Regions from separate parts of the Kitasatospora sp. NBC_01250 genome, predicted to be linked through region 1. Evidence: riboswitches for the same ligand, from Rfam matches in the RefSeq annotation. Region 1 holds a riboswitch; each other region holds the start of a gene.
What was found. A riboswitch is a leader RNA that binds a small molecule or an ion and turns the genes downstream of it on or off. The one in region 1 is predicted to bind cyclic di-AMP.
Positions count from the first base shown of each region.

Region 2: another riboswitch for cyclic di-AMP. It lies ahead of OG500_RS08775 (glycoside hydrolase family 16 protein); the one in region 1 lies ahead of OG500_RS06970 (LysM peptidoglycan-binding domain-containing protein).
Region 3: another riboswitch for cyclic di-AMP. It lies ahead of OG500_RS06240 (LysM peptidoglycan-binding domain-containing protein); the one in region 1 lies ahead of OG500_RS06970 (LysM peptidoglycan-binding domain-containing protein).
Region 4: another riboswitch for cyclic di-AMP. It lies ahead of OG500_RS31180 (transglycosylase family protein); the one in region 1 lies ahead of OG500_RS06970 (LysM peptidoglycan-binding domain-containing protein).

Region 1 covers NZ_CP108476.1:1,559,847-1,564,342, forward strand. Annotated here, with positions in the region: gene OG500_RS06955 (hypothetical protein) at 1-230, opposite strand, end outside; gene OG500_RS06960 (hypothetical protein) at 391-981, opposite strand; gene OG500_RS06965 (PPOX class F420-dependent oxidoreductase) at 1,149-1,574, opposite strand; cyclic di-AMP (ydaO/yuaA leader) riboswitch at 1,864-2,030, shown strand; gene OG500_RS06970 (LysM peptidoglycan-binding domain-containing protein) at 2,099-3,094, shown strand; gene OG500_RS06975 (YchJ family protein) at 3,164-3,622, shown strand; gene OG500_RS06980 (DMT family transporter) at 3,707-4,496, shown strand, end outside.
Region 2 covers NZ_CP108476.1:2,156,865-2,161,360, forward strand. Annotated here, with positions in the region: gene OG500_RS08765 (MarR family winged helix-turn-helix transcriptional regulator) at 1-181, shown strand, start outside; gene OG500_RS08770 (MFS transporter) at 330-1,862, shown strand; gene OG500_RS08775 (glycoside hydrolase family 16 protein) at 1,859-3,058, opposite strand; cyclic di-AMP (ydaO/yuaA leader) riboswitch at 3,062-3,193, opposite strand; gene OG500_RS08780 (ribonuclease domain-containing protein) at 3,497-3,889, shown strand; gene OG500_RS08785 (helix-turn-helix transcriptional regulator) at 3,979-4,496, opposite strand, start outside.
Region 3 covers NZ_CP108476.1:1,386,417-1,390,912, forward strand. Annotated here, with positions in the region: gene OG500_RS06230 (SAM-dependent methyltransferase) at 1-560, opposite strand, end outside; gene OG500_RS06235 (serine hydrolase domain-containing protein) at 820-2,268, shown strand; cyclic di-AMP (ydaO/yuaA leader) riboswitch at 2,593-2,718, shown strand; gene OG500_RS06240 (LysM peptidoglycan-binding domain-containing protein) at 2,724-3,515, shown strand; gene OG500_RS06245 (MarR family winged helix-turn-helix transcriptional regulator) at 3,863-4,285, opposite strand; gene OG500_RS06250 (nSTAND1 domain-containing NTPase) at 4,467-4,496, shown strand, end outside.
Region 4 covers NZ_CP108476.1:7,352,970-7,357,465, forward strand. Annotated here, with positions in the region: gene OG500_RS31165 (glycoside hydrolase family 13 protein) at 1-485, shown strand, start outside; gene OG500_RS31170 (LacI family DNA-binding transcriptional regulator) at 487-1,539, shown strand; gene OG500_RS31175 (hypothetical protein) at 1,623-2,135, shown strand; gene OG500_RS31180 (transglycosylase family protein) at 2,231-3,394, opposite strand; cyclic di-AMP (ydaO/yuaA leader) riboswitch at 3,402-3,566, opposite strand; gene OG500_RS31185 (hypothetical protein) at 4,192-4,496, opposite strand, start outside.

The DNA of each region.
Region 1 (4,496 bases):
GTGCGGAAGACGCCGCTGATCACCTCGCCGATGCCCAGCGGCGTCAGCGGTATGACGCCGGGCCGGGGCGGCGGCGGCCGGTAGCCCCAGGCGAGGCCGGGCGGCGGCCAGCCGCCCTGGTGCGGCGCGGGAGCGGGGTGGGGCGCGGGGCCCTGGTACGGCGCGGGATCCGGCCGGCGCACCGGCTCCGCGTCCGGATCCGGCGCCCGCCACACATCGTCGGCGCTCATCGTTCTGGCCTCCCCCTGTACTGCTTACGCTGTCCTGCTCCACCCGTGGAGCACCCGAGCGTACGGGAGCCGCCCCCGCCGCACGGCGCCGGGGCCACCGGGCCGACCCCCGCCACCGGGTGCACGTCGTCGCAGGTGGCGGCGGGTCCGGGCGCGGCGTTCACCCCGTGCTGTACCAGTCCCAGGGCAGCAGCCCGTGCTCCGGCAGGTGGGCCTCGCGGGTGCTGATGGTGATCAGCGGGCGGTCCTTCCAGACGGTCGCGTCGTTGGCGCGCCGGCACAGCTCGGTGCGGGCGTGGTCGGTGTTGGCGACCAGCACCAGCACCGTCTCCTTCCGCAGGCCCTCGAAGACCGCCCGGTCCGGATCGGCCAGCACCGCGCGCAGCCGGGCGCGGTCGGCCAACCGCAGCCGGCCCCGGTCGCCGTAGCCGAGCGGCCGGGCCTCGGCGGTGCTCCTGGCCACGCCGCGAGCGAGCGTCAGCAGCGGCAGCAGGGTGGGGATCCGGCCCGGATCGGTGACGGCCTCGCCCTGGGCCGCGCGGTAGATGGCCAGGCCCAACAGGGTCCGCACGGCCTCCAGATCGCCGCCGGCCACTCTGGGGTCGTGGCCGGCCGCCCAGCGGGTCAGGCCGAGGGCCCAGTACATGGACACCTCCAGTGCGGAGGCCTTGCCCATCAGCGCGGAGTCCACCTCCCACCACCAGTGCGGATCGCCCTCGGCCGCTTCGACGGCCGGCTCCAGCTCGTGCACAGCCCACCTCCCGGCGCGCCCGCCCACACCCGGGCCCGGGCGCCCCTCCTATCGTGCTGCGGCACGCGGCGCGGTGTCCGCCGATCGGGCAAACCCGCGCGCGGGGCCGGGCGGGCCGCCGCACCGGCCCGCCCGGCCCTGTCCCACGCCGCTGTTCCGCCCCGGTCTCAGGGGGTCTGGCCGTAGAAGTGCTCCACGTGCAGCTTGACCACGAGCCGGCGGTCGCGGACCATCGCGGCCCGGTAGTCGTCCCAGTCGGGGTGCTCGCCGTCGAGCGCGCGGTAGAGGTCGATCAGCTCCTCCACCGTGTCGTCGTCGGGCGCCGCGGCCACCGGGGTCAGCTCGACGGTGCCCTCGGCCACCGCCCAGGTCCAGAAGTCCTCGCTGGTCGCGTACAGGCTCGCCCGCGGGTCCCGGGCCAGGTTCTTCGCCTTCACCCGGTCCGCGGTGACGGAGACCCGGATCAGCTCCCTCGCCGGGTCGTAGGCGTAGCGGATGTTGGACAGTTGCGGCCGTCCGTCCCGCTTCAGGGTCACCAGCACCCCGTTGATCCGGGAGGCGAACAGCTCACGGATCTTGGCCTCGTCGGCCATGGGCCTCTCCTCTGCGTCGAGTTGACGGTCCGTCGGTCGATGACGGTTCCAGCGCCCAACCTAGCGGCGGACACCCGCCCGCCGGGCGGGTTCGTCACCCGTCGGGCGGGCGGACCTGACGCAGTACGCGCAAGAGGTGTCGATACGGAGCACCGCGCAGCTTCCGTGATTCTTGTGTGACGTGTGCGATGCGGGGTTGTTATCGGAGTGATGATCCGTCTAGTCTCCCTGCAACCCGCCGACGCGGGTGCCCGGACGAGGTACGCCGAGTCCTGCCCACCGCGCTCCGGGTCCTCGATCACCGACTTCTGGGCAGGCGCGGGGGACCCAGGTTCAGCGCCGTCCCCACGCGGCTAGGGGTGAAGCCGTCCGCCGGATCCGTCCGGGCGGGCGGCCGGGCCAGCCTCCCGGCCCGAACCCGACAGCTCACCTCGCAGGCGTGCGGAGAGGGATGTTCCATGGGCATATCCGGGGTGTTCTCAGGCCCGGGCCGGCACCGCCGCCCGACCCAGACCGATCGCGCCGTGGCCGCCGCGACCGTGGCCGGCGTCGGCGTCGCCCTGCCGCTGCTCACCGCGACCGGCGCGCACGCCGCGCCGGTCACCACCTGGGACTCGCTCGCCCAGTGCGTCACCGGCGGCAACTGGACCGCCGACAACGGCGACGGCTACTACGGCGGACTGCACCTCACCCAGCGCCAGTGGGTCGCGAACGGCGGCGACCAGTACGCGGCGCAGGCCTCGCACGCCACCCAGGCGCAGCAGATCGCCGTGGCGGAGCAGTTGCTCGCCAGCCAGGGACCGAGCGTCTGGGGCAGCTGCGCGGCGGTGGCCGGGCTGGCCGCGCCGACCGGAACGCCCAGCAGCAACCCGACGACCGCGCCTGCGGCGCCCACCGCGCCCAGCACGCCGCCCGCGAGCGGTACCCCCGCACCGGTCGGCTCGCCCGCGCCGGTGACCGCGCCCACCGCGGCACCCACGCCGAGCCCCACGCCCACGACGACGGCCACCACGCCGGCTGCGCCCACCACCCCGGCCCCCGGCACGGGGACGGGGACGGGGACGCCCAGCAGCACGCCGACGGCGCCGACCACCGCACCCTCCACCGCGCCGACCAGCGGCCCGACCACCCCGACCGCCTCGCCGACCCCGAGCGCACCCGCGCCGAGCACGCCCGCCCCCAGCGCGAGCCCGAACCCGACGGCGACCACGCCCCCGGCCGCACCGACCGCCCCCGGCACCGCCCAGACGCCGGCCGGCGACACCACCCCGACCGCTCCCGTGGCACCCGCACCGGCCGTGCCCGCGGCCCCGGTCGGCCCCACCACCGGCCAGGCGGCCCCGACCGGGCAGAGCGACGCCGGTCAGGGCTACACGGTGCAGAGCGGCGACTCGCTCTGGGCCATCGCGATGGACCACCACGTCGACAACTGGCAGCAGCTCTACCAGGAGAACCTCGGCACCGTCGGCGGCAACCCCGACCTGATCTTCCCCGGGCAGCACCTGCAGCTCCCCTCCTAGGGAGTGCCCGGTCAGGTGGTGCCCGGTGGACTGTCACCGGGCACCGCCGGGGCCCGTCAGAATGGGGTCATGTCCAAGCGCAGCAATCGCACCCGCCCGGCCAGGCCCGCCCCCGCCCTCGCGCCCGCCGCGTCCGACGGGTCACTCCCCTGCCCCTGCGGCCGGCCGGCGAGCTACGCCGACTGCTGCCGCAGGCTGCACCGGGGCGAGGCCGAGGCGGCCACCGCCGAGCAGCTGATGCGATCGCGGTTCAGCGCCTTCGTGGTCCACGACAGCGCCTACCTGCTGAGCAGCTGGCACCCGCGGACCCGGCCCGCCGAGGTCGACTTCGACCCGCGGCTCCACTGGCAGCGCCTGGACATCCTGGGCAGCACCGAGGGCGGCCCGTTCCACCAGGAGGGCACCGTCGAGTTCGTCGCCCACTACGTCGAAGGCAGGCTCGACGGACGGCTGCACGAGAACAGCCGCTTCATGCGCCACGAGGGATCCTGGGTCTACCTGGACGGCACGATCACCGCGACCGACTGAACGAACCGCCACCGCACCGCTGGTGAGGCCCTGGCACCGATAAATTGCGTGCTGGAAGCTTCGGTCACCGATTAGTTTGCCCCCATGGACCTCCCTGCCACCGCCGGCACCACCCGACTCAACTCCAAGGCGGTGGCCGCGGCCACCGCCTCCGTCCTGCTCTGGGCCTCCTCCTTCGTGGCGATCCGCTCCGCCACCGAGCACTACAGCCCCGGCGTGCTGGCCCTGGGCCGCCTCGCGGTCGGCTCGGTGGCGCTGCTCGCGATCTGGGCGGTGCGCGGCGAGGGCCTGCCGCCACGCGCCTCCTGGCCCGGCATAGCCCTCAGCGGCGTACTCTGGTTCGGGCTCTACATGCTGGCGCTCAACTGGGGTGAGCAGAAGGTCGACGCGGGCACCGCGGCCATGGTGGTGAACATCGGTCCCCTGGTGATCGCGCTGCTCAGCGGCTGGCTGCTGCGCGAGGGGTTTCCGCGCCGGTTGATGGCGGGGATGGCGGTCTCGTTCGCCGGAGCCGTGGTGGTGGGCCTGTCCAAGTCCGGTGGCAGCGGCGCCTCGTACCTCGGCGTGCTGCTCTGCCTGGTCGCCGCCCTGCTCTACGCGGCCGGCGTGGTGGCCCAGAAGCCCGCGCTGCAGCACGCGACCCCGCTGCAGGCCACCGCGTTCAGCTGCCTGATCGGCATGGTGGTCTGCCTGCCGTTCAGCGGCCAGTTGGCCGGTCAGCTCGCCCACGCCCCGGCCTCGGCCACGCTGGACCTGGTCTACCTGGGCCTGTTCCCCACCGCCCTGGCGTTCAGCACCTGGGCCTACGCGCTCTCCCGCACCACGGCGGGCCGGATGGGCGCGACCACCTACGCGGTGCCCGCGTTGGTGGTAG
Region 2 (4,496 bases), 600 kb from region 1:
GCTCGGCCTGACCGCGGCCGGCGAGCAGTTGCTGGCCGCCGCCACCGCGACCTTCGAGGACGGGCTGCGCAGCTGGCTGACCGAGCCGCTGGGCGCGCAGTCGCTCGACCAGCTGGCCACCACCGTCGCCCTGCTGCGCCAGACCCTGGAGCAGGCGCGGGTGGGCATGCCGACGGGGTGACCAGGCGCTCGGCGTCCGGCCTCGCCTCCTGTCACCCCTTCGGGCGACGGGCGGCCGGTCACGGGTTCGTGCTCGCGGCCTCGGGGTAGGCGCGCAAGCCTGACGAGGGCGGGGAGCCGACGCCCGCCGGCCTGGAAAGGGAGCCGCCATGCCGCACGAGCCGACCACCGATGCCGGGTCCGGGAGGGGCGCAGGAGCAGTCCCCGCCGGGCCGGCCGCCGCCCCCGAGCGGCTGATCCGCACCCAGGTCCCCGCCCGGCTCGACCGGCTGCCCTGGTCGCGGTGGCACTGGCGGATCGTGATCGGCCTGGGCACGGTCTGGATCCTGGACGGCCTCGAGGTCACCATCGTCGGCAACGTCGCCGGGCGGCTGTCGGAGCACGGCAGCGGGCTGGCGATCAGCACCGGCCAGGTCACCACCTGGGCAGCCGCCATCTACGTGGCGGGCGCCTGCTGCGGGGCGCTCTTCTTCGGCCGGCTCACCGACCGGTTCGGCCGCAAGAAGCTCTTCATGCTCACCCTCGTGGTCTACCTCACCGCGACCGCCGTCACCGCGTTCTCCTGGACGGCGTGGTTCTTCTTCCTCTGCCGCTTCTTCACCGGCTTCGGCATCGGCGGCGAGTACGCGGCGATCAACTCGGCCATCGACGAGCTGATCCCGGCCCGGGTGCGCGGGCGGGTCGACCTGATCATCAACGGCAGCTTCTGGGTCGGCGCGGCGATCGGCGCCTTCGCCTCGATCGCGCTGCTGAACACCGCGCTCTTCGCCACGGACATCGGCTGGCGGCTGGCCTTCGCGATCGGCGTGGCCCTGGGCCTGGTGATCCTGCTGGTGCGCCGGCACGTGCCGGAGAGCCCGCGCTGGCTCTTCACCCACGGGCGCGGCGAGGAGGCCGACCAGCTGGTCGACGAGATCGAGCGGACCGTCACCGAGCAGACCGGCGAGCCGCTGCCGGCCCCCGAGGGCTGGGTGACGGTGCGCGAGCAGGGACCGGTCAGCTTCACCACGGTGGCCCGCACGGTCTTCCGCAGCTACCCCAAGCGCACCGTCCTGGGCCTGGCGCTCTTCGTCGGCCAGGCCTTCCTCTACAACTCGGTCACCTTCGGCTACGCGGTGATCCTGACGACCTTCTTCAACGTCCCGCAGGGCGACACCGGTTACTACTTCGCGGTGATCGCGGTGGGCAACTTCTGCGGCCCGCTGCTGCTCGGCCACCTCTTCGACAGCGTGGGCCGCAAGCCGATGATCGCCGGGACCTACCTGCTGTCGGGGGTGCTGCTCTTCGGCACGGCCGCGCTCTTCCAGCAGGGCCTGCTCAACGCCACCACCATGACGGCCTGTTGGGTGGGCGTGCTGTTCTTCGCCTCGGCCGGCGCGAGCGCCGCCTACCTGACGGTGAGCGAGGTCTTCCCGCTGGAGGTGCGGGCGCTGTGCATCGCGTTCTTCTACGCGGTGGGCACCGCGCTGGGCGGCATCACCGGGCCGCTGCTCTTCAACGGCCTGGTGAACAGCGGCAAGCCCGCCGACACCACGCTCGCCTTCTGCATCGGCGCCTCGCTGATGGCGGCGGCCGGGCTGGTGGAGGCGGCGATCGGCGTCCGGGCGGAGCGGCTCTCCCTGGAGGAGTTGGCCGCTCCGCTCTCCGCCGTCCAGGGGCAGGAGGCCGGCGCCGAGGCCTAGCGGTAGACCCGCACGTAGTCCGCCGCGAAGGTGATCGGGGCGGAGCCGCTCGGGCCGGGGTGGTACTGCCCGGCGCTGATCGACAGGTTGAGGATCAGGTTGGCGGACCAGTTGGCCCCGACGCCGGTGTTGTCCGAGTAGACCTTGACCCCGTTCACGTACCAGTCGACGGAGTTGGCGCCGTAGTAGGTGCCGATGGTGACCCACTGGCCGGGCTTCACGTCGGTGGCGTCGGTCAGGTAGTCGTGCGCCGGGTTGACGTGGTTGGTCAGCTCCAGCAGGTTCGGGTTGTCCGGGTGGTACTCGAAGGAGTCGATCTCGCTGCCGCCGTTCGCCCAGGTCCACAGCGCGGGCCAGGCGCCGGGCGCGGAGGGCATCTGCACCCGGGCCTCGGCGTAGTCGCCGGTCTTCACCTTGAAGCCCTGCTGGGTGCCCTCGGTGGTGAGCAGGCCGGTGGTCCAGGCCTGCTTGCCGTTCTCCAGGGTGTGGCTGGAGGGCTGGGCGGTGAAGGTGGCCACACCGTTCGCCACCGAGACGTCGGACGGGTCGAGCCAGTCGAGCTTGTTGTCGTCCGGGTTGTGGGTGCCGTACTTGTACGCGGTGGTGGTGCTGTCGTTCCACTTGGTGGCGTCCAGCGGGCCGTTGAACTCGTCCGACCAGGTCAGCGTCTTGCCGGCGACCGGCGAGCCGCCGGTGGCGGGCGGCGTGCTCGGCGACGGCGAAGGCGCGGGCGTCGGGGCGGGGGCCGGGGTGGAGGTGGGGGTGCCGGCCGCCGAGACCGTGAGGGTCTGCGTGGTCAGGTTGTGCCAGGCACCCGCCTGGTCCTGGAAGAAGCCGAAGATCTGGTACGCACCGGCCGGGAAGCTGCGCGCGCCGGTGGTCAGCGAAAGGCCGCTCGGGCAGATCTGCTGGTTGCCGAGGTTCCCGGGGAAGTCCAGGTTGTTGCCGGCGGCGTCGCGCACCCCGACCCCCACCGTCTTCGCGGTGAAGCAGGAGGCGGCGTGCAGGGTGAGCGCGGCGGTGGTCGAGGCGCCGGCGGTGGCCGTGGCGGGGGTCAGCCGGTCCTGGGTGACCTGGGGCACGGCGGTGCCGGACGTACGGGCCCAGGCATCGGCCTGGCCGACGACGGGCACCGCGAGCAGGCCGAGCGCTCCGACGACGACGCCGAGGCGCAGCGGGGTGGAGGTGGGTATCACGGGGAGTCCTCTTGCGACGCCTACGAGGTGAGCTGTCGGGTTCGGGCCGCAAGATGGCCCGGCCACCGACGGATTCCGGTGGCGGCTTCACCCCTAGCCGGGCGTGCCTGGTGGGCCTGCGGGCGCAGGCGGGCGGGGCACGGCTGGCACTACCTGGGTCCCCCGCTCCTGCCTGGTGCGGTGCTCCGGGGCCGGCCACCGGCAGGCAGGACTCGGCGGTCCCGGGGGCTGGGCCCGCCGCTGGGTGGCGGGCGCCAGCAGGGTAGGCAGATGACATGATCATCATCAATGTCAGGCGAGTCACACCTGTCACACCAGCACCGAAAGCGACGCCATCGCATCACCTGGACCGCCATCCAGTTACATGGACATGAAAAGTCTCTTGGCGTGCTCCCAGCACCTTCCCAGACTTCCTGACGCTCCCCCAGACTGCTTGCCATGCAGACTCTTCTACGCGCGTTGAAGTCGCGTGCCGCCTCCGTGGTCACCGTGAGCATGCTCACCCTGGCCCCCACCGCCGTCTTCGCCGCCGACGCCCACGCGGACGTCAGCGGCTCGATCTGCCAGTCGGCGCTGCCGAGCCAGGCGGACGACACGCTGAACCTGATCGCCCAGGGCGGCCCGTTCCCGTACTCCGAGGACGGCGAGACCTTCCAGAACCGCGAGGGCGTGCTGCCCAGCGAGCCGAACGGCTACTACCAGGAGTACACGGTCGTCACGCCGGGTGCGCCCACCCGCGGCACGCGCAGAATCATCACCGGCGAGGACGGGTCGGACTACTACACCTCCGACCACTACGAGTCGTTCTCGCTGATCGACTTCAGCTGCTGAAACCGGCGCTGAAGCGGACCCCGAAGCGGGTCTGAGCCCGTCGAGCCCCCGTTGAGCCCCGGTCCCCGCAAGCACGCGGGGACCGGGGCTCAGCCGGTGCCGCGCCAGGCCGCCGCGGCGGCCACCCGGCTGTGCACCCGCAGCTTGGCGTAGGCGTGTTCCAGGTGCTTGTCCACGGTGCGGGTGGAGACCGCGAGACGGCGGCCGATCTGCTGGTCCGTCAGGCCGTCCGCGAGCAGGTCCAGCACGGCGGCCTCGCGCGCGGTGAGGTCGGCGGCCGGCGCCCGCGGCGGGGGTGCCAGCCGCTCCAGGGCGTGGGTGAGCCGGGCCCGCAGCAGGGTGGCCGAGGCCAGGTCGGCGTCCGGGAAGTCGCTGCCGGACCGGTTGACGATCAGCGCCACGGTGCGCCGCCCGGCGCTCGTCCAGCCGGCCGGGAAGGCCATCGCCAGCTGGTACTCCGCACCGGCCGGGCCCAGCGCCTCGCCGTAGGTGCCCAGCCGGTGGTACTCGGTCCGGGACTGCAGGTCGCTGCGGCGCAGCGGGACGCCGCTGCCGCCGTTGGTGTGCACGAAGAGCGGGTCCGCCGGGGCGTACCGGAAGAACGCGG
Region 3 (4,496 bases), 170 kb from region 1:
TCGTGGGTGCTGTGCGAGAGCAGCAGGTAGCTGCCCGGCGCCACCCGCTCGCGCACCTGGTCCACCGCGTGCCGCGCCTGCTCGTCGCTGACGAAGTGCAGCAGCGCCAGCAGCAGCACGGCCACCGGCTGCGAGAAGTCCACCAGGGTGCGCAGCTCCGGGCGTTCGAAGAGCTCGTCCAGCTCCCGGACGTCCCCGGTCAGCACCGTGGTGCTGCGGTTGTCGGCCAGCAGCGCGCGCCCGTGGGTGAGCACGATCGGGTCGTTGTCGACGTACACCACCCGGGCGTCGGGGGCGACGGTCTGCACCACCTCGTGCACGTTGCCGGGCGAGGGCAGGCCGGCGCCGATGTCGATGAACTGCCGGATGCCGGCCTCGGCCGCCAGCCGCACCGCCCGCCGCAGGAAGGCCCGGTTCTCGCGGGCCGCCGCGGGTATGTCCGCCGAGGCGCTGATCGCGTGCTCGGCCGCCTGACGGTCCGGCGGGAAGTTGTCCTTGCCGCCGAGCCAGTAGTCGTAGATGCGCGCGGGGTGCGGGCGGTCCGTCTGAAGCCGCGTCATGTCGCTGTCGTGTCCGGACTGGTGCACCGTCTCCCCCTCTGATCCTGCGGCCCGTGGTCGCGCGGCCGGGGGCAGCATAGCGGGCCGCAGAATCCGGGCTGGTCGGCGGGGGTTCCCGGGCGTCGTTGCCGGGGACGCTCGAAGGGAGCCCGCCCCGCCCGCCGGCGGACCCGCTTATTGCCGAGCCATGCGGGGCGGGCGCCGGTAGGGTCGAGCGGTTCGACCTTCTCCAGCCCCCCAGCTGCGAATGTGAGATCAGATGACCTACCAGTCGGGCGAGTTGCCGATCAACCAGGCACGGGCCGACGAGTTGCCCATCCCTGCCGTGGCCGCGGACGAGCTGCTGCCCGAGACGCGCCGGGCCCTGCTGCACCGCCTCGCCGTCGGACAGGCACAGGGCCGGACGCCCTCGCTGGTCGGCCTGGTGGCGCGCGGCGGCCACCGGGTCTGGAGCGGTGGCCGGAGCATGATCGAGGGCCACGCGCCGGACGAGAACACGCAGTACCGGATCGGCTCGATCACCAAGTCCTTCGCCGCGGTGCTGGTGCTGCGCCTGCGCGACGAGGGCCTGCTCGACCTGGCCGATCCGCTGGAGCAGCACCTGCCGGGCACCTCGGCCGGGCGGGCCACGATCCGCGAACTGCTCAGCCACACGGCCGGGCTGGCCGCCGAGACGCCGGGCCCGTGGTGGGAGCGGACCGACGGCTCGCACCGCCCGGAGCTGGGCAACCTGCTGGAGGAGCAGCCGTTCCGCCACCCGGCCGGCGAGCGCCACCACTACTCCAACCCCGGCTACGCGCTGCTCGGCGCGCTGGTGGCCAAGGTGCGTCGGCTGCCGTGGGGCGAGGTGCTGCGCCAGGAGGTGCTCGATCCGCTCGGCCTGACCCGCACCACGCTGCTGCCGCAGGCCCCGCACGCGGGCGGGTTCGCCGTGCACCCGTGGGCGGACGTGATGCTCCCCGAGCCGCTCACCGACACCGGCCTGATGGCGCCGGCCGGGCAGCTCTGGTCCACCGCCGCCGACCTCGCCCGCTGGGCCTCCTTCCTGGCCGGCACGCTCCCGGGCGGCGCGGAGAAGGTCCTGGCCCCCGCCACGCTGGCCGAGATGCGCCGCCCCGCCGCCGGCCCGGACCGTGACGACTGGACCTCCTGCTTCGGACTGGGCCTGCAGCTGTCCCGGCAGGACGGGCGGCTGCTGGTCGGCCACGGCGGCTCGATGCCCGGCTTCCTGGCCGGCCTGTGGTTCAGCCCCGAGGACGACGTGGCAGCGATCACCCTCACCAATGTCACCGCCGGCTCCGGGCTCGGGACGGTGGCCCCCGACCTGATCCGGATCGTCGCCGAGCGCGAACCGCTGCTGCCCACCGCCTGGCGCCCGTTCACCGACGCCGATCCCGACCTGCTCGCACTGACCGGCCCCTGGTACTGGGGACCCACCGCGCTGGCCCTGCACCTGCGGGCGGACCGGGCCCTGGAGCTCACCGCGCTGAGCGGCCCCGCCCGCACCTCCCGCTTCCTGCCCGAGCCGGACGGCAGCTGGGTCGGGCTCGACGGCTACTACGCGGGCGAGCCGCTGCGCGTGGTGCGCGCCGAGGACGGCTCGGTCAGCCACCTCGACGTGGCGGGCTTCGTGCTGACCCGCGGCGCCTACCAGCCGGCCGCGGTGGTGCCCGGCGACGTCGACCCGCAGGGGTGGCACGCGGGCTGACGCGGCGCGGGCGGGCTCGGCGTCGGCTGACGCGGCGCTGGCTGGCTGACTGGCTGGCTGACTGACTGACTGACGCGGTGCGGGCTGACGAAAATTCATATCACGGGGCGATAACGATGCGAATCGTTATCGCCCCTCCAGCTTCGGCATGAGACACCTCACATTGCCCTGTGACAGCGCCTCCTGGCTTGAGATGGGACCTTCGACCTGTCTACGGTGCATGCCGTTCGTCTCCACACGAACCCCGCTCCCCGGAACGCCGAATCCTGCCGCCGGATGGAACGGGCACTGTGCACTGAAGCACCACGGCAGGGGCGGGGGACCCAAGGTAAGTCGCCCCACCTGGAGCAAGGCTCCGGGCGGGGCTTGGGGTGAAGCCGCGCATTGCGCGGCCGGGCAACTCCAGCCCGAATCCGACAGCTCACCTCGCAGGCGTGGGAGAGGAAACGCTTTTCATGCTGTCCGTCAACGGTCGCCCCAGCCTGCCCAGCCGCGCCGCCATCAAGCGCGCGATCGCCACCGCCGTCATCGTCGGCGCCGGCGCCGGTCTGCCCATGATCACCGCCGGTGGCGCCAGCGCCACGCCGATCCACTCCGGTTCGCACGGCTACACCGCGCAGCACGAGTCGGCCGCCGCCGCTCCGGCCGCCGCCCCGGCCGCCCAGGCTCCCGCCGGCTACACCGTGCAGGACGGCGACTGGCTGTCCAAGATCGCCACCAGCCACAACGTGCAGGGCGGCTGGCAGAAGCTCTACGACCTGAACAAGTCGGTGCTCGCCGACGGTCCGGACGTGATCTACCCCGGCCAGCACCTCGCGCTCGGCGACGCCCAGGCCCAGGCCCCGGCGCAGACCCCCGCCCCGGCCCAGGCTCCGGCCACCGCCCCGGCTCCGGCTGCCCCCGCCGCTCCGGCTGCCGCGGCCGCTCCGGCCACCCCGGCGCTGAGCGCCAACGCCAGCGTCGCCTCGCTGCAGGCGCTCGCCGCCTCGATCGTCCCGGCCGACCAGCTGGCGTCGTTCGACCAGATCATCACCCACGAGAGCGGCTGGAACGTCACCGCCACCAACCCGAGCTCCGGTGCCTACGGCCTGCCGCAGGCCCTGCCCGGCAACAAGATGGCCTCGGCCGGCTCGGACTGGGCGACCAACCCCGCCACCCAGATCAAGTGGGCGCTGCAGTACATGAACCAGACCTACGGCAGCCCGAACCAGGCCTGGGTCTTCTGGCAGGCCCACCAGGCGTACTGATCACCCCGGTGATCAACGGCCGCCGGCCCGCCCCCATCGGGCGGTAGCGCTCGGCGGATCGTCCGCAGCCGTCGGCCGGCCACGGGTTTCCCACCTGTGGCCGGCCGACGGCTTTGGCGCGCCTGGCTCTTGGCTCGCTGGGCCTTCGGCGTGCCGGGCTGTTGGTGTGCCGGGCCTTTTGTGTGCCGGGCTGTTGGTGTGCCGGGCCTTTTGTGTGCCGGGCTGTTGGTGTGCCGGGCCTTTTGTGTGCCGGCTGTTGGTGTGCCGGGCTGTTGGCGCGCTGTCGCAGCGACGGGCTGCGCCCCGCTCGTCAGCTGCCGGGCGCCGGCCCGCCGTGCGATCCGGCGTCAGTCCGCCGCGCCGTACCGCACCAGATAGCCCGCCAGCCGCGCGACGTCCTCGTCGGTCCACTCCGTGAACCGCTCGGTGAACGACTCCCGGCGCATCTCGTACGCGTGCCGCAGCAGCGCCATCCCCTGCTCGCTGGGGCGCAGGATCTGCCCGCGGTGATCCTCCGGATCCACCTCGCGGCTGAGCAGCCCCAGCTTCTCCAGAGCGCCGACCTGCCGGCTCACGGTCGACTTGTCGAGCATGAAGTACGCGGCCAGGTCGGCCGCCCGGCAGCCACCGCGCTCGTTCATCAGGTCGAGGATGCTGTACGTCACCAGGGAGAGCCCCGGGTGCAGCTGCGAGGCCTTGTGCCGGGCCCGCCGGGCGAAGGCGGTCAGCTCGCGCTGGATGATCTCGATCGACTCGTCTCGACCCGACACGCGTGACCTCTTCCTCTCCCATGGTGGTTGCGTATTACAACATATGTGCCACTGGCGCCGCCACTGGACCCGCGCCGATCGAGATCACAGCATGCCAGACGGGCTGGTCACAGCCGGTAACCTGTCGACGACAGATCCGAGAAGTCGCCAAGCGCGGCCTGGCTGGCGTCGCGGGGTGCGCATGGACCTGATTCCACCGGCGGACGGGGCT
Region 4 (4,496 bases), 5.8 Mb from region 1:
AACTCGGCCTGCCGGACGTCACCGACCTGCCCGACGAGGTCCGCCAGGACCCCTCGTTCTTCCGCGCCAGCGGTCAGGACGGCTTCCGCGACGGCTGCCGGGTGCCGATCCCGTGGTCCGGCGAGGCCGCGCCCTACGGCTTCGGCCCCGTCGAGGGCGGCCCCAGCTGGCTGCCGCAGCCCGCCGAGTGGGCCGGACTCAGCGTCGAGGCGCAGACCGGCGACCCGACCTCCACCCTGGAGCTCTACCGCGGCGCGCTCGCCATCCGCCGCAGCGACCCGGCGCTCGGCGCGGGCGCCGGGCTGACCTGGCTGCCGGCCCCCGAGGGCGTGCTCGCCTTCCGCCGCGACTCCTTCGTCTGCCTGGTCAACACCACCGCCGAGGCGGTGCCGTTCGCCACCGAGGGCCGACTGCTGCTCAGCTCCACCGACCGGATCGAGCCGGGACTGCTCGCGCCCGACAGCACCAGCTGGTGGGCGGTCTGACATGGTTGCAATAGGCTCTGGGCTCGTGACTACGGCGCGACTCTCGGACATCGCGGCGCAGGCGGGGGTCAGCGAGGCCACCGTCAGCCGCGTCCTCAACGGCAAGGCGGGCGTCTCCGCCGCGACCCGGCAGACCGTGCTGGCCGCCCTCGACGTGCTCGGCTACGAACGGCCGACCCGGCTGCGCCAGCGCAGCGCGGGCCTGATCGGGCTGATCACCCCGGAGCTGAGCAACCCGATCTTCCCCGCGCTGGCCCAGGTCATCGAGCAGCAGCTCAGCCGGCACGGCTACACCCCGGTGCTCTGCACCCAGACGCCGGGCGGATCGACCGAGGACGAACTGGTCGAGATGCTGGTCGAGCGGGGGGTCGCCGGCATCGTCTTCGTCTCCGGCCTGCACGCCGATTCGACCGCCGACCACGACCGGTACGCCAAGCTGACCGGACGTCAGGTCCCGTTCGTGCTGATCAACGGCTTCAGCGAGAAGATCGCCGCGCCGTTCATCTCGCCCGACGACCGGGCGGCGATGTGGATGGCGGTCCAGCACCTGGCCGAGCTCGGGCACGAGCGGATCGGCCTGGCGGTCGGTCAGCGCCGCTACGTGCCGGTGCTGCGCAAGATCGAGGGGTTCACCGCGGCCATGCGCTCGGTGCTCGGCGCCGGCGACCAGGAGATCGAGGAACTGGTGCACCACACGCTGTTCAGCGTGGAGGGCGGCCACGCGGCGGCCGGCGTGCTGCTCGACCGCGGCTGCACCGCGATCATCTGCGGCAGCGATCTGATGGCGCTGGGCGCGATCCGCGCGGTGCGCCAGCGCGGGCTGAGCGTGCCCGGCGACGTCTCGGTGGTCGGCTTCGACGACTCGCCGCTGATCGCCTTCACCGAGCCCCCGCTCACCACGATCCGTCAGCCGGTGGAGGCGATGGCCACCGCAGCCGTCGACGCGCTGCTGGAGGAGGTCGGCGGCGAGTCGGCCCAGCGGGTGGAGTACATGTTCCAGCCGGAGCTGGTGATGCGCGGCTCCACCGGGGCCAGGCCGCACCGCGGGGAGTAGCCGCCACGGCGAGCGGCAGCCGCGGGGAGTCGTCGGCCCCGTCCCGACGGGCGCCGAAGATCCACCGGTGCCGGCATCGAGGCATGGGAGCCACCGCACCGCGACCCGACGACACGGCGCCGTCGGTCCACCCGGACCGGCGGCGCCGACTGCTGCTCGGCGGCTGCTCGCTGGCCGCGCTGATCGGCCTCTCCTTCCTGTGGGCCGCCACGATCCCGCGCTGGTGGGCCCAGCAGGTGGGCGACAGCGTGCACGGCCGGCTCTCCAGCGGACTGCTCTTCGGCCTGCTCACCGGCGTCACCTGCACCCTGCTGCCGCTCCTGGTGGCCTGGTTCGGGCTGCGCCGGAGCCGGTCCTGGAAGGTCTCGGTGGCCTGGGTGGCCTGGGTGGCGGTCGCCCTGGTCCTCGCGCTGCCGAAGCTGTGGACGCTGGGCGTGGTGGTCGGCGACGGCAGCGGCGCGCACGCGGGACAGCGGACGATGGACGTGAACGCGCCCTGGTTCCGCGGGGCCAGCCTGATCGGCGCGCTGATCGGCGCGGCGATCTTCGTCGCGCTGCTCCGGTTCACCCGGCGCCGGCAGCCGAAGGCGCAGTGACGCCGGTTCACCGCACGGCCGAGGGCCGCCTCCCGGAGAGTGGAGAGGCGGCCCTCGGTGCTGTCCAGCGGCTGCTCAGCGCTGTGTCACCAGGTTCAGACCCGGCCGGCGAAGTCCGGGGCGTAGTTGGCGATGGTCTCGTACTTCACGCCCGCGCTCGGGTTGGCGGCCTCGACGAACTGGCCGTTGCCGACGTAGATGGCGACGTGGTAGACGCCCGAGTTCTGGCCGTTGTTCGACCAGAACAGCAGGTCGCCCGGCTGCAGGCTGTTCATCGACACCGGGGTGCTGGCGGCGGCCTGGTCGGCGGCCACCCGCGGGATGGAGATGCCCGCCGAGGCCATCGCGGCCTGGGTCAGGCCGGAGCAGTCCCAGCCACCGTTGCCGGTGCCGCCGTAGATGTAGGCCTGACCGACCTTCGACTCCGCGAAGGCGACGGCGGTGGCCATCGCGCCGGAGGCGGGCGCCGGGGTGGCGGCGGTGGTGGAGGCGGTGGTCTGGGCGTTGACGGCCGGCGCCGGGGTGCTGGCGGCCGGGGCGCTGTCGCTGCTCGGGGCGGCGCTGGCCGAGCCGCCCAGGCTCAGCTGCTGGCCCGGGTAGAGCGTGTCAGGACCGGCGGTCAGGACCGACTTGTTGAGCTCGTACAGCTTCTGCCAGCCGCCGGCCACGTGGTGGCTCTGCGCGATGGTGGAGAGCCAGTCGCCGCGCGCCACGGTGTAGGTCTGGCCGCCGGAGTTCTTGGTGCCGTTCCACTGGTGGTTCCAGTGGCCCTGGCTGCCGCTCTGCGAGGACTGCGAGGACTGCGGGGCGCTCTGGGCCGGGGCGCTCGGCTGGGCCGGGGCGCTGGTGGCGGGGGCGCCGGGGTTCACGGCGGCGGGGGCGCCGCCCTGGGTCAGGCCCGCCTGGACGGAGCAGACCGGCCAGGCGCCGGGGCCCTGGTCGGCGAGGACCTTCTCGGCGACGGCGATCTGCTGGTCCTTGGTGGCCTGGTCGGCCTGCGGGGCGTACTGGGTGCCGCCGTAGGCGGCCCAGGTGGAGGCGCTGAACTGCAGGCCGCCGTAGTAGCCGTTGCCGGTGTTGATGCTCCAGTCGCCGCTGCTCTCGCACTGGGCGACCTTGTCCCAGGTGGAGACGGGCGCCGCGGAGGCGGTGGTGGCCGTGATGCACGGCAGGGCGAGGCCGAGACCGAGCAGGCCGGTGGCGGCGATCGCTCGGCGAGCGGTGCGGGACGGACGGGTCGTGCCAGTGGTGGGCAGCATGAAGACGCGTTCCTCTCCTACGCCTACGAGGTGAGCTGTCGGATTCGGACTGGAGTTGCCCGGCCGCGCTGCTGCGCGGCTTCACCCCTAGCTCCGGTCACTCGGTCCGAAGACCGGGTGCCGGGGCGGCTTACCTGGTTCCCCCGCTCCTGCCGTGGTGCGTTTTCGCGCTGCCAGCGCATCCGGTGGCAGGACTCGGCGTCCGGCTGTGCTGGGTCCGTGTGACCACGAACGGGGAGCACGTTAGACAGAGATAAGTTGAATCCGCAAACAGCTGTGATGGCCGTCACAGGCCCACCATGGAACCTTCAAGATCGCCCCGGCGGCGGACCTGAGAGGGCGTCGGGGGAGGGGTCCGGCCGGGGCGTGCAATGTGCCTGCGGGAAACGGGATGTGCCGTGGGCTCAGGGTTGGTGATGCTGATGGGCTGTCCGTTTTCGGCCTTGGTGATCAAGGGGGTGGCCGATCGGACCGGAGCGCCCTGACCGGCTGTCGGCGGGGCGAACGGCCCGGTCCGGCGCACTGGTCGACATCGACCGAATGTCCGATTTACCCCTTCTGTCATCGCGTCAGCTCGCGACGCCGACCAATCGGTCGGCGGGGTGGTCCTGTCCACCACTTCCCGACTGGACACTGAATCGTCACCAATTCACCACATGTGCGCCATCGGCCCGTCAACGGACCTCCGGGGCGCCCTGACCGACCGGCCGACGAACCGTGCTCCGGACATGCCGATGGCCCCGCTCCTGGGCGGGAGCGGGGCCATCAGCGGGCCGGCAGGGCCGTTGGTCAGGGGGTCACTCGCCGGCGACGGGCTCCTCGGTGAGCAGCTCCTCGGTCGGCAGCGGCTCGGCCACCGGCTCGGGCAGCGCGGCCAGGTAGGCCGAGGCGATCAGCTGACCGAGGGTCGGGTAGGCGCCGAGTGCGGCCGCGCTCGGACAGCCGGTCTCCTCGCACGCCGCGAGCAGCAGGTCCTCGGGGGCCTCGGGGCCGATCACCAGCGGGGCCAGCGCCGGGCGCTGGGAGCCGGTGGCCCGCAGGTGCTCGACGGCACCGGCCACCGCGCCGGGCACGTCCAGGGCCGCGGCCACCACGGGCACCG